Regions from separate parts of the Planococcus sp. ANT_H30 genome, predicted to be linked through region 1. Evidence: riboswitches for the same ligand, from Rfam matches in the RefSeq annotation. Region 1 holds a riboswitch; each other region holds the start of a gene.
What was found. A riboswitch is a leader RNA that binds a small molecule or an ion and turns the genes downstream of it on or off. The one in region 1 is predicted to bind thiamine pyrophosphate.
Positions count from the first base shown of each region.

Region 1 (4,735 bases):
ACCCATTCCAACGTAATCTGCTCCCTCTCTACTAGCAATTTTAGCTTCTTCTACAGAATGAACAGAAACGCCTAAAATTTTGTCGGCTCCGATCAGTTGACGAACTTTTTGCGTCGCTGCATCATCTTGACCGATATGAACACCATCTGCTCCAATACTACATGCCAGCTCGACTTGATCATTGATAATAAACGGCACGCTGTACTCACGACATAATCGCTGGCAATGTAACGCAAATTCAAGTAGTGCTGAACCCGTCAATGCACCATCACCTTTTTCTCGCAATTGGAAATGGTTGATGCCGCCTCTTAATGCTGCCTCGACTACTTGCAAAGGGTCTCGAACTCCTGAGTTTTTTGAACCCATAATAAAATAGATGGATGATTTAGTAGAAAACTTCAATTTTATGTGCCTCCCTCTTATCTACTATCCTAGCTTTATATGCCGCATGGTTTGTGGGTCCATGACCTTGTCCAATATTCAGTGGTTCACTAAGAGCCGCTTGAATAAATTGTTTGGCCGTAAAAATAGCGTCTTTTAGTTGCTGACCTTTTGCTAGCTCTGCTGTCACAGCCGCTGCAAACGTACAGCCAGTACCATGCGTTTGTCTTGTTGAAATCCGAGCTGCTCGGTACACGAACGATTCCCCATTTGCCTGCAAAAAATAGTCTTCTGCATAGTCTCTATCCATTGCATGGCCACCTTTAATAACGACGGATTTCGCACCTAGTGACAAAAGTTTTTCAGCTGCATGTTGACGACTACTAACATTTGTAATGGGGATGCCCGTCAAAGCTTCTGCTTCTGGAATGTTTGGGGTAACGAGTAATGCCAGTGGCAATAAATGCGTTTTCACTGCATCTACTGCTTCTTGCTGCAATAAATCCGCGCCCCCTTTAGCAATCATGACGGGATCCACAACGACATTTTTCCAGTCGAACTTGTGAATTGCGGTTGCCACTTCTTTAATAATTTCAGAATTGAATAACATACCTGTTTTTAAAGCCGTTAGTTCAAAATCGCTAGCTACCGCTTCTAATTGCATGTGTACGGCTTGTGCCGACATTGGGTAGATAGCGGAAACACCCATCGTATTTTGAGCGGTTACGGCCGTAATAACAGAGGTGCCATAGACATCCAGCTCTTGAAACGTTTTCAAGTCTGCTTGAATGCCTGCCCCTCCTCCAGAATCGGATCCAGCAATCGTTAAAGTTTGCGGTGTTTTTGTCATAGCACTCTCTCCTGTAAATAAATTTGTTCGGCGACTTCGCCGTCCGTTAAACTGGCTAGTCTATTCATGAAAGCAAGTTGAAAATCTCCAGGGAGACTCACGCTTTGACTAGCTAGTTCACCAGCAATCGCAAAATATCGCAAAATAGCGCTCACTGTTTCTAACGGATTTTCAGAATCAACAGCAAGACCTGCAGCGACAACGCTACTCAGTAAGCAGCCTGTTCCTGTAATCGAAGCCATAATCGGACTTCCAAAAGGAATTTCATTAACACAGTCTCCGTCTGTCACACAATCTATTTTGCCCGTGACCGCTACAATCAAGCCCAACTGTTTCGCAGTAGACATAGCAAGCTCTTTAACGTCTAGAAGCCCCTCTCCGGCATCAACACCTTTAGACTGCCACTCTTTACCCGCTACAGCTGCGAGCTCTCCTGCATTGCAGCGAAGAACGCTGACGTCAACTGTCTCTAAAATTTCTCGAACAGCATGGAGTCGGAAGTTACTTGCTCCTGCTCCAACAGGATCTAAAACAACCGGGATGCCCAATTGGTTTGCCTTTTTTCCAGCGATCAGCATACTTTTCAGCGACTCCGCGTGTAAAGTTCCAATGTTTAATGACACTGCCTGTGCTAATCCAGCGAGTTCCTCTACTTCTTCAGGCGCTTCTCCCATGATTGGAGAAGCGCCTATTGCCAATAGACCATTCGCTTGAAAATTCGAAACTACATGGTTTGTGATGCAATGAACCAACGGGTTTTTTTGTTTTATTTGTTGAAACATGTTAAACACCTACTTTTTTAGTTGGCTCTATAGACCAGGATTCTTGTCTCCAGGCTTGATCCCAAAAGTTCAATTCATAATAACTGCTTTTGCGGAAATGGTCTTTTAATTCTTTACGGCGTGCTTCTGGCAAGTCTTCTGACAACTGATTCATCCGTTCAATTTGTTCGTTGACCAGTTCACCAAATTCTTCGGACCCGTAAGTCTCAATCCACCGGTCATAAATCGGATGATCCGGTTTTGCATGTTTCAATCGCTCACCGATTTCGTAATACAACCAGTAACAAGGCAATATGGCTGCTAATACATCTGCCAATTCCCCTGCAGATGCGCGGTACATATGAGAGACGTACGCATACGCTGTAGGTGAAGGTTCGAATTGGGACCAGTCTTTTTCCGTAACACTTAACATTTTCATAAATGATTCATGTAACGATAGCTCGGCTGTACTGGTATGTGTCGCATGAATTGCAAAGCGTTGCGTCGTTTCCATATCCTTTGCTTTAGACGCACCGAGTGCCTGAATTTTAGCAAAATGGGATAAGTAATAAGCGTCTTGCATGACATAAAAACGGAATATCTCGACTGGTAATGTCCCATCTTCAATTCCCTTTACAAACGGATGATCAAAACTTGCTTGCCATAAACTGTTACATTCTTTTCTCACTTCTGTACAAAATGTCATTTTCCTATCTCCTTTTCTGTATCTAGTTTCCGTGCCTTGCTCTGACAGGCACGGTCAATTTTCTTGCACAAAATAAAAACGCCGCTCCCCAATAAAGGGAAGCGGCGTATGCAGTCGATAAGAAAATAGCAGACGTTCCGCCACTTCCCTCCGCTGGTATGATCCAGATCAGGTTCAAAGGGTCCGAGCTTATGCTCATCTCAGCCGATATCCGGCTCCCCTAGTGGTGTTTTTAATTATGTTTTCGACATCACTATATCATAGATTCTACTAATTCTATAGTCTTTATACAATTCTTTTTGCTGGTTTGGTATAGAACTACGTGTACTTCTAAATGGTGTTCTCCAAAAACATTAATTAATAAACACGTCAATGTCATTTTTATTTTTCTCGACTAATTTTTCTACTAACCTATTATAGTCTTCCCCAAAGTCATCCATCCATGTTAGATCATTAACGTTTCCTCCCCCTAGTTTCTCCTCAAGATACGTATTGATATAAGCATTTTGTTCATTAATTTTTTTACCGTATTGCTTTTGGAATTCTTCGGGTGACATATCTAGTTTTTCAGCTTGAGCGATAGCATACGCACGCACTTGCTTTCCACCTTCATCTTTTGTATTCGCTGGAGGAAGTTTTTCAAATTCTTCCGAGGTTGTTTCTCCTGTAAGATGTGGAGAAATATCAAGGTTCATTTCCTGTACCTCTTGTTTGATCAACTCTACAGCTATTGCTGAATCCAAGTAATCTAATGCGCTATCGTCAGGATATAAAAATCGTAAATCCCCTATTGTAATTTCATGATTATTTACAATAGCGGCTACTTCATCATCTTCGTGTGTTGAAAGGCCGCTACAACTAGCTAAGGTGACTGCTCCAAGCAAAATTACTGTACACAGAACTTTCTTCAATCCCCCACTTCCTTTCTTAACCCATTATTTATAAACTTTTGACCAAAAATAATCGATTAGATAAATTACTCGTGCTACTAAGATTCATACGTTCTTAATGTTCAGAAAGTTTCATTTACTAAAAAAGTATTTTTTGAAAGACCATTGTTTAAAATAGTTTGTTTTCAGCATAAAAAAACGTTCCTGAAAATCAGGAACGTTTTTGCTTATTAAACGGTTACTTCTTTTTTCTCTTTTTTGATTTGCTTGCTTCGTAACTGTCCACAAGCAGCATCGATATCGGCGCCTTGCTCGTGACGTACGCCACAGTTGATGCCTTTTTTCTTCAATGCATCGTAGAAAGCACTAATGGCTTCTGGTGTACTTTGTTGATATTGATCGTGCTCATCAACTGAATTGTACGGGATCAAGTTCACGTATGACAAGTGACGCTTATCTTCTAGCAATTTCGCTAATTGATGCGCTTCTTCTACATGGTCATTGACGTCACGCAATAAAATATACTCAAACGTGATGCGACGGTTGGATTTCTCTAGGTAATAATCGATCGCAGCCATCAATTTCTCGATTGGATATGCTTTATTGATTTTCATAATACGCGTACGCAACTCATTAGTCGGTGCATGAATTGAAATTGCCAGGTTTACTTGTAAGCCTTCATCTGCATAATCGTAAATTTTTGGCACGATACCGCTTGTTGAAACGGTGATGTGTCGAGCTCCGATAGCCAAACCTTTTTGAGAATTAACGATGTTTAGGAAGCCCATCAAATTCGTATAGTTATCAAATGGTTCGCCGATACCCATTACGACGATGTGACTCACACGTTCTTCTTTTTGCTGTGTGTCAAAATGCGCTTGCACTTGCATAATTTGCTCAACGATTTCGCCCGCGTTTAAATCGCGGCTCTTTTTCAATAGTCCGCTGGCACAGAAACTGCAGCCAATGTTACAACCCACTTGTGTGGTTACACAAACAGAATTTCCGTATTTAAAACGCATTAATACCGTTTCGATCAAGTTACCGTCTTGCATTTGGAAAAGAAACTTAATCGTGCCGTCTGCAGATTCTTGCTTCACTGTTTCTTTCAACGTGCGAATCGCAAAGTTGTCTTCTAGCAACTGAA
Region 1 is NZ_VOBJ01000001.1:1,105,389-1,110,123, forward strand. Features, by position in the region: gene thiE (thiamine phosphate synthase) at 1-402, opposite strand, end outside; gene thiD (bifunctional hydroxymethylpyrimidine kinase/phosphomethylpyrimidine kinase) at 386-1,231, opposite strand; gene thiM (hydroxyethylthiazole kinase) at 1,228-2,013, opposite strand; gene tenA (thiaminase II) at 2,015-2,698, opposite strand; TPP riboswitch at 2,827-2,930, opposite strand; gene FQ085_RS05240 (hypothetical protein) at 3,052-3,609, opposite strand; gene rlmN (dual-specificity RNA methyltransferase RlmN) at 3,819-4,735, opposite strand, start outside.

Region 2 (4,735 bases), on a different contig from region 1:
CCTACCGATAATGACTTCTCTTCGCCGTCCACTGTGACTGTAACGTTAATTTCGCCAACTAGCATATCGTATAATTGGCCCCAGCTGTGATACCCGTCAATACTTAACGCGGTAATCAAGCCTTCCTCTTTTTCAGAAAGTAACATTTTTGCCTCGTCACGCCACTCGTTTAAGACAAACGTAAATTTACGTAAAGACTCTTCGTTTACTAGTTCGTTCCATATGCCATCCTCGGTCTTTACTAAATCTTGTTGGATTTTCTGAAAAGAGTTTTGGAAACGTGCAGATAAGGTCGAAGCTTCACTTTCTAAAATACCTGCTTTTTTATCTTGTGTATTTTGTGCCATCAAACAGCCAATAAATGAACCTGCTTGACTGAGATGGCGCATTACATGGCTCATTTGTTCAAGCAAGTCAGCAACTTTTGGTGCATCTTCTTTCGTCGTTAGTACTTCAAATTTTTGGACGTGCTCTTCAAATTCAGAGAGTTTGTTTACTGCCTCGTCCATATGTAGCCGCAATTCCCGCGATTCACTTCCTCCTGGAAATAGCGTGTCCAAATCCCATTGTTCTGGATAGGTAACTGTCATAATTTCTCCTCCTGATAAACTAAATTTTCTAAAAACACTTCTTTAGTATATCATTTTTCTTTCCGAAACCGGAACAATATTCCACTCTTCAAGCTAATACTTCACCTTATCGACATGTTTAGGGATTTTTTTGGAAAAGGTTAATTGTTGATTGAAACGACGACAGGTATACTAAAATGAAGGAGGGATTCTGCATGATTCGTATTTTACTTATGACAATTTCTTTTATTGCTGTCGTTGTCATGAATACTTTGGCAAATACCTTGCCGTTAAACGATCAAACTACAGGTGACGTGTCTAACCGACTGTTAGTCTTGTTTACACCAGCCGGTTACGTATTTTCAATTTGGTCCATCATCTATCTTTTGCTGGCTGTTTGGATTGTTGCTTTCTGGATACGTTTAAGAAAAGGACAGACCCCTTCACACAAGATCACTTTGTTTTTCGTCTTAAGCTGCCTGTTCAATATAAGTTGGCTCCTGTTATGGCATTATGAGTTTTTTGCCTGGTCCATTGTCGCCATGCTTGGCTACTTGATAGCGTTGATTGCTCTTTACCTGCAATATGGAAATTCGGAAAGATCGTTTACTGAACGGCTGCCTATTTCAATCAATATGGGATGGATTAGTGTAGCCACTATAGCCAACATCAGTTTCGTCTTAACTTTTTACAATTGGAGCGGTTGGGGGTTGAGCGATCAGCTGTGGACAGTTATTATGTTGACAGTCGCGACTGCAATCGCTTTGCATATTCGGTTTCATCATATGGATATTCCTTTCGCTTTGGTCTTTATATGGGCGTTCATTGGAATTGCTGTTAAACACGGTACAGACGAAATGTTAGTAACAACCGCATCTCTTTTCTTGAGCGGCGTTATCTTAACCGGTATTTTGCTCATAAAAAAAAGAACGGCACCTACTCAATAAATCTGCGAGAGACTCGATTAGAGCGAGCTTGTCTGCAGATTTTTTGCATTCACATTCAACTAACATAAAAAAGAGATTCGGCTATTCCACCGAATCTCTTTTTTATGTTAGCTGTTTAGTTTAGTCAATAAAATCGGTTCACCTTTTGTTACCAATACAGTATGCTCGATTTGCGCGACCAATGATTGATCCGGTGTTATAAATGTCCAGCCATCACCTGACTCGATAATGTGCTCGGCTTTTTGAGAGATAAAGGGCTCTACTGCAAGTACCATGCCTTCTTTTAAAATCGTCGTCTCCCAAGCATCGTAATAATTTAAAATATGTTGAGGCGCTTCGTGAAGTGATTTACCAATGCCATGTCCAGTCAAGTTTTTGATGACGAACAAACCTTGCTCTTTCGCTTCACGTTCAACAGCCTTACCAATTTGGTTGAGTTTTGCACCGGCTTTGACTTTCGTCATCGCGCGGTCAAATGCCGAAGCGGCTGCTTCACAAATTTTTTCTTTTTCAGCATGTCCTTCGCCTACGACAAATGAAATTCCTGTATCAGAGAAGAATCCTTCATATGACCCCGAAACATCGATATTCACAATATCTCCATCTTGGATGACACGGCTACCTGGAATACCATGAGCCACTTCTTCGTTGACGCTGATACATGTATACCCAGGAAAATCATATTCTGATTTTGGACCGGAAACGCCACCCAGCTCCTCAAATAATTGACCGCCCAGTTCGTCGATTTCTTTTGTCGTGACTCCAGCTTTTGTGGCAGCTTTCATCGCTTCCCGAATTTCAGCCACCATTTGGCCAGCTTTTTTTAACATTTCAATCTCTTTTTCATTAGTTGCTATCATCAATGACCCTTCTTTCAAGCTTTTCTATTCAAGAATTATACCACAAAATTAAAAGGGATTCTCTTCTACAGGTCTAACTAGTCCTGAATCCAAAGATTGAAAAGAAGGCTGTCAAAAGACAGCCTTCTACCATTTCAAGCTTCTGCATCTACCAATTTCGGTGCAGCCGCAAAAAGCGCAGCACAGACAAAAGCAGCAAGCAAGAATACCGGTATCATGTAAGTTGCATTATAGATGACCGAATAGATGATCACATTGCCTTCAGCAAACATGCCGAAGAACAAAATACCTGTAATAACATGGACCAAGTAGCGCAACACAGAAGCGATTAGCACTCCTACTACTATAGCCGTTATCATTTTACCCGTTTGCTTAGCTTGCGCATGTTGCATATACTTTGCACGCATAACGCCCGCTACCCCAACAACTCCATACGCTAAAATATAATCCAGCAAGACCTGCATGACAACAAACCCAAACGATAATGGGGTGACAGAGATAAATCCAGAAACGATTTGCAGGAGCCCGACTAAAATCCCAGTTAGAATTCCGGCACCTGCACCTCTTCTAAAAGCAATTAAAACAATTGGAATCATTACCAAGCTGACCGAGCCGCCTTGTGGCATCCGGAAAGAAATGAAATCCAACACAAATCCAAGAGCCGCGAAAATTGCAATTTCTGTCATCAACAATACTTTTTTATTTCTCATGACTTCCTCCTTAGGTGTTGTGTACATCACCAGAAGGGTCGTGAATAAAACCATATTAAAAACGACGTCAGGACAGAGCCTGGCGTCGTTGTAAGAGCCGGTTTCCATCCACATCCCTGCGCAAGTGTTAACTTACAGGTTCAAAGGGTAAGAACAAATGTTCACTCTCAGCAAAAGCTCCCCTTGTGGTGTATACAACTATATTAACAGTCACCTGTATTGTACACAACGCTGTTCTTTTATGCAACATCGTTTTAAGATGATGTGATAGGGTAAAGATGAGAATAGTTACGATACTTGAAAGGTGGTGGAGGCAGCCGGGATATTAGGCTTGCCAAAAGGATGATTGAATTGTTAAAAGAATTGATAAAGATTCAAAGTGATACCAAAGAGGGTGCCAACAAAGCTCTTCTTTTCTGTGCCGATTGGCTAAAAACCAAAGGAGAATCCGTGAAGGTTCATGACAATAAAGGCTACTTGATGTTGACAGCTGTTAAAGGGCAAGGAGAAGAGACGATTGTCTGGAATGGTCACGTTGATGTAGTTCCGGGTCATAAAGAGCAATTTGTACCTGTTGAAGAAGGAGATCGACTTTACGGGCGAGGCGCTGCTGACATGAAAGCCGGAGTTGCAGCCATGATGCAGGCGTTTGTCGAACTCGACAGTTCCCTCGTAACTCGCGAAGTGCAGTTACATATTGTCACTGATGAAGAAATTGGCGGACGCCATACATCCAAGTGGCTCGTCGAACAAGGATTCCACGGTGATTTTGTCATTTGCGGAGAACCTACCGGATTAAAAGTCGGGCTTCAATCTAAAGGGATTTTGAGAATGGATATGGTTTTTAAAGGAAAACCTGCTCATGGTAGTCGTCCATGGGAAGGAATTAACGCCATTGAATCTGCGATGAAATTCCATCTGGCTGTCGCCGATTTACCGTTCCGAAAAGAATCCACCGAATATTACGAGCAACCTTCTGTCAATCTGCCCATCATCAAAGCAGGACAACGCTATAATGTCGTTCCTGAAGTTTGTGAAATGTCTTACGATATCCGTTTTATGCCAGGACAGCAAAAAGAAGAGATCGTTCGACAATTGGTGGACTTGGCTGAGACTTTGAACGTTACTATGGATTATAAAGCTTCGGGATCTACACCTCCTCTGACAACTACAAAAGACAATCCATTTATTCAAAGCTTGCAAAAAGCAATTACAGCTACTACACAACAACAAGCTGTTTTGTTTGGTCAGCACGGCGCAGCCGACACACGTTATTATGCAGCTGTAAACGGCGGTGAAGGTGCCATTGAATTCGGACCAAGTGGTGACGACTGGCATGGCAATGCGGAATATGTAACGATTTCAAGTGTTCACGCATACAAAAACATCTTGCTGGCACATGCGCAACTGACGTAAAAGGTTTGCATTATAGAGAACTCGGGAAAACAACAATCACTACGATTATGAATGGAGAGATTTAAATGGCAATTGGAAGACTACTGAAATCTGCAATCAAATATGGCCCTATAGCATATCCCATTATTCGCAAAGTATTAAACAAAAGAAAACAAGGCAAAGCAGGTCAATCCCCTACTAAACAGCCTACTAAAAAACGCTAATAAAAAACGTTCTGGCATATATGCCGGAAC
Region 2 is NZ_VOBJ01000011.1:41,545-46,279, forward strand. Features, by position in the region: gene FQ085_RS16395 (M3 family oligoendopeptidase) at 1-590, opposite strand, end outside; gene FQ085_RS16400 (TspO/MBR family protein) at 785-1,516, shown strand; gene map (type I methionyl aminopeptidase) at 1,624-2,376, opposite strand; gene thiT (energy-coupled thiamine transporter ThiT) at 2,511-3,086, opposite strand; TPP riboswitch at 3,183-3,280, opposite strand; gene FQ085_RS16415 (M20 family metallopeptidase) at 3,429-4,502, shown strand; gene FQ085_RS18175 (hypothetical protein) at 4,568-4,705, shown strand.
Region 2: linked by a shared signal. The riboswitch ahead of thiT (energy-coupled thiamine transporter ThiT) and the one ahead of tenA (thiaminase II) in region 1 are both predicted to bind thiamine pyrophosphate.

Region 3 (4,735 bases), on a different contig from region 1:
ATTTTACTCAGACCCTTAAGTACATTGGGAGGAAAATCATGAAAAAATATTTACAAGGTACTTTAGGTATTTTAGTGTTCCTTTTACTCTTGACGGGTTGTCAGAAAGCTGAATCGCAACCGGCTCTTGAAGAGTCTTTTATCACAGAAGATCAATCACTTCTTTCCGATAAAGCCCCTTTAGAACGCCCGACATCAGAAAAAGGTGTAATGATTAAGACAGAAAAAAGTGAATACCCAACAACAGTTGAAAATATTAAAATTGTAATTACGAATGACAGTACGCAAGAATACTCCACGGGTCTTGATGTATTTCTTGAAAAAAAGGTGGAAGATAGATGGTTTCGGGTTCCAATGAAAGAAGAATTTTTTACGGAACCGGCAATAGTTCACGATCCAGGCACTTCAACTAAAATGACACTTAATGTTGAAGATTTAAACTATGATCTGACTCCTGGAGAATATCGAGCCACTCTCAGTGGATTAGGAGCTCCATTTACAATAATAAATTATTAAAAATGCAACTCATATTAAACTGAATGTAACTTAACTGCACTTAAGTTACATTCAAATGCAGGAATTCCCTGATTATTTCCCCTCTAACTCAGCCGTCCATTTTTCAAACCATTCATGTGGTAATTCAAATTTGGAGAGGCCCGTTTTCATGAGCCTGTTCTTTTTACGAGAATAAAACTCAGAAAAATGCACATCCCATTAAGCTTCAATATCCCGTGCAACACCCAAAGTTAATTGATCCTGGTCATCTAAATCTTCTTCATACCAAGCCATCGTTAAATTATCGCACCACATGCAAAAATTGATTTGAGGAAATTGTTTTTCTTTCTTGCAAACTGTATCCAAAAGAAGCTTAAAATTTTCATGAGAATATAGAAGAATGATGCTTGTCTTATTCCAATTCCATCTCACAGTGCAGTTCTTCCATTTTATACAAGTATTAAGCAAAGTAATCTTGTGATTTTCATTTTTACTAATACTATCCTATCGAAAAGCTACGTATGATGCTGCCCGATATTTCATTAGCAAAAAACATTCGTAAAAGTTTTGAAAACCTGTTTGTTATTCTGTGAACTAATTGCTTTGAAGGATTTTCGCAAGCTATTACAAACTATAAGCTCATGAGAAATCACAAAAAATTAACTTTACTTCTCCCCTACTATCAACTCACCAAGTGAGGCGCGTCCACGGGCTCGGCGAAGCACTAAGACAGGTGTTCTTTCCTGACTTAGTGCGAGAGCCATGCCCAAAGCAACCGGAGCGACTTTCACCTGTTTCTCTTTCTTAATCCCTCTCTCCACTTCTACTGTCTCCAAATCCCCTCTTTACTTCCTCAGTCACTTCCTCTACACTAAACTCATCGGGAACAACCCGAACACAAAAACCGCATACCGTTTTCTGCACTAGGGGTGCCCACTTTGGCTGAGATGCAAGCGCAAGCTTCGATCCCTCAAAACTCGATCAGGATAATACCTGCGTGAGGAAGTGCGGCGCATTTCTGAAATAATTTCTTTTAATAATTATTTGTAGATTATGGCTGCATCTTCACGGATGCGGTCTTTTTTGTGCACATTTTTAAGGAGGAATTATTCATGGACTCACTGCAATGCGGCACAAGCCCCATCGTCGGATTTCGCTTTTCACTGCATCCGATGACTGGCGATTTTATCAAAGTAATTAAAAGGGCGTTAAACGATACCGACACATCGAACGTTTGGATGCATACGGACGACGTCTCTACAGTAATACGAGGCAAGCAAGTTCACGTCTTTAATGTCGCTAAAGCTCTAGCCTTGCATACGGCAAAGACAGGCGAACATGTCGCACTGTCCGGCACTTTTTCAATTGGTTGTCCTGGTGATTCGTCAGGTGATGTCTATTTAGAAAAAGACGATGTGCTAGTAAATACCGACAACACACAACAATACGTATCTTCACAATTTGCGCTATACCCGATGAACAATCCAGATTACATGGCAGTAATTTACCGTGAAGTCGAGCGCGCTAAACATCAAGGCGTTTTCAACGATTCCATGCATTACGCAAGCGGTATTCATGGCGATATTCATGAGGTATTCGATTTTTATGAAGAAGCATTCACCAATGCCCGCTCTGATAAACATCGCCATTTGGTCATGACCATATCCATGAGCATCAATAGTCCGTCTCATGGAGGTGCATAATATGTTGAAGTCGTGGAAATTAAAAGAAGTGGTATTGATGTCGTTATTTGCGGTCGTTTTCGGCATCGTCTATTTATTGTTTGTTCACGCAGCGAATATTTGGGCAGCTGTAATTGGACCACTTGCTTATGAATGGATGTTCGGTATTTGGTTTATTGTATCAATAATCTGCATGTATATTATCCGCAAGCCGGGTGCTGCCTTTCTTTCTGAAACGATGGCTGCGGCAATTGAAGTCCTAATTGGCAATGCTGTCGGCCCGCGTCTCATTTTATCTGGTGTTATTCAAGGGCTCGGTGCTGAAGCGGCATTTGCATTAACCGGTTATAAGCATTTCACTATTTTGGTGCTTATGCTTGCAGGAATCGGATCAGCTGTTTTCAGCTTTGTTTACGGCTACTTCATTTCTGGTTATGCAGCACTGGATCCATCATTCATCGCGTTAATGTTTACGATTCGCGTTCTTAGTGGGGCAATAATTGCGGGTATTGGTGGAAAGTATATCGGAGACGCTTTACTTGCGACCGGATCACTCCGCGGTTACGCCATTGCTCGAACGAAAAAAGGTGATATCAATGCCTGAAGAGATTTTCTCTTTAAATGGAGTGTCGTTTCACTTTCCTGAAGACTCTAAAAAAACCTTAGAAAATCTTTCGTTCTCGGTTTGTCGAGGCGAAAAGCTAGTCATTTCTGGACCCAGTGGTTGCGGCAAAAGCACGCTTTTGTATATACTAAATCGCTTGTATCCTGACAACTGCGATGGCTCAATTGACGGTGAAATTCGTCTATTCGGAAAACCAGCTAGTGATTATGCCCCTGGAGAAATCAATCACCGCGTTGCAACAGTTTTTCAAGATCCTGATTCACAGTTTTGCATGCCTACTGTTGAAGAAGAACTGGCGTTTACGTTAGAAAACTTGCATACACCTTTTGAAGACATGGACATTCGCATTACCGCGGTTTTAGAATTGACGGACCTGACCTATCTGCGAAAAGCCGTCATTCAGTCGTTGTCAGGTGGAACAAAACAACGAGTTGCAACTGCTTGTGCGTTAATCATGGACCCGGAAGTGTTATTGCTAGATGAACCGCTTTCTCACTTGGATCCGTATACAGCACAACAATTTGTCGACTGGCTAGAGAAACTACAGACAAGATCTTCTTTAACAATTGTTGCGGTTGAGCACAGGTTAAGCAGTTGGGGTTCCTTTTTCGAACGAGAAATCCAACTGGATGGGGATGGTCGTCTAGTAGTGGACCAGTCTTTTACACAGAGAGAGCCGGTTTTATTCCCCAAACGCTATTCTGCAATACGAGAGACCACAGCATTACGAGCTGAAGAACTGTCATTCACGATTAACAACCGCCAATTGCTGTCGCCTTTATCCTTTTCAGTTGAACGCGGTGAAATAGTCGTTATTGCGGGACCAAATGGCAGCGGTAAATCCACACTCGTCAAATCACTATGTGGCATTTACAAAAAGTCGACCGGTACTGTTGAGTCAAAAGGCATTGGCTATGTTCCACAATCTCCTGAGTATTTGTTTTTGACGCAACAAGTCGCTCAAGAAGTCGCTTATTCAGGAGCCTCTAGTCGCTCAGAACTCGATAGATTAATGACAAACTTGCGTCTGGATGAAATTCACAACGCTCATCCTTTCGCCATTAGCCACGGACAAAAACGCCGTGTAGCGATTGCCGCTATGCTCGCCGATAAACGCCCAGTACTATTGATGGACGAACCGACTTCTGGGCAGGATGCTGCCGCGCTGCTCGAACTCTTTGAATTGATTGACCAGCGCTCTCGGGAAGGTACAACGCTTTTGATTGTGACACACGATATGGAATTTGCGGCGAGCCTTGCTGATTCGGTGCTACTCATTAAAGGTGGCGAGCTGACAGGTAAATTTGCAGCAAAAGACGTATGGCAGAACGAAAGACTGCTAACGTTACACCATTTACTAGCACCAAAAGGAGTGGCTGACCTTGCAAAATCTTTTGCATGACATGAATCCTTCAATCAAATTTATCTTAGTGACGATTTCAATGCTTATTATTGCGTTCTTTTTTAATCCGTGGACGCCCCTGTTGTTTTGGCTAGGCATCATTCTTTTACAACTCACAATGAGTCGTACAAATTGGAAGCTATGGTTGGTCTTCATGCTCCCTTTTTCGATTGGTGCTTTTGGTTATTTATGGACTACTGTCGTATTCGGCGCAAATACTGGCGGTACCGTTATTTGGTCATTTGCTGGAATTGATGTGACTGATACACAATGGGCATACGCTTTGTCACTAGCTTTTCGCGTTATGGCGTTCTCGACTTTGTCTTTGTTATTCGCTTTTACGACCGATCCGGTTAAGTTTATTATGAGTCTCATGCAACAGTTAAAGCTTTCCCCGAAGCTTGCGTATGGTGTAATGGTCGGCTATCAATTTTTACCGGTTATGAAAGAAGAATTTTTACAAATCCAACAAGCTCAAAGACTGCGCGTTGTTGAAACGAAGAAATACAGTTGGCAACGAATACTAGCTATG
Region 3 is NZ_VOBJ01000006.1:131,988-136,722, reverse strand. Features, by position in the region: gene FQ085_RS13380 (immunoglobulin-like domain-containing protein) at 39-515, shown strand; gene FQ085_RS13375 (hypothetical protein) at 714-926, opposite strand; TPP riboswitch at 1,410-1,515, shown strand; gene FQ085_RS13370 (YkoF family thiamine/hydroxymethylpyrimidine-binding protein) at 1,607-2,197, shown strand; gene FQ085_RS13365 (ECF transporter S component) at 2,199-2,780, shown strand; gene FQ085_RS13360 (ABC transporter ATP-binding protein) at 2,773-4,203, shown strand; gene FQ085_RS13355 (energy-coupling factor transporter transmembrane component T family protein) at 4,184-4,735, shown strand, end outside.
Region 3: linked by a shared signal. The riboswitch ahead of FQ085_RS13370 (YkoF family thiamine/hydroxymethylpyrimidine-binding protein) and the one ahead of tenA (thiaminase II) in region 1 are both predicted to bind thiamine pyrophosphate.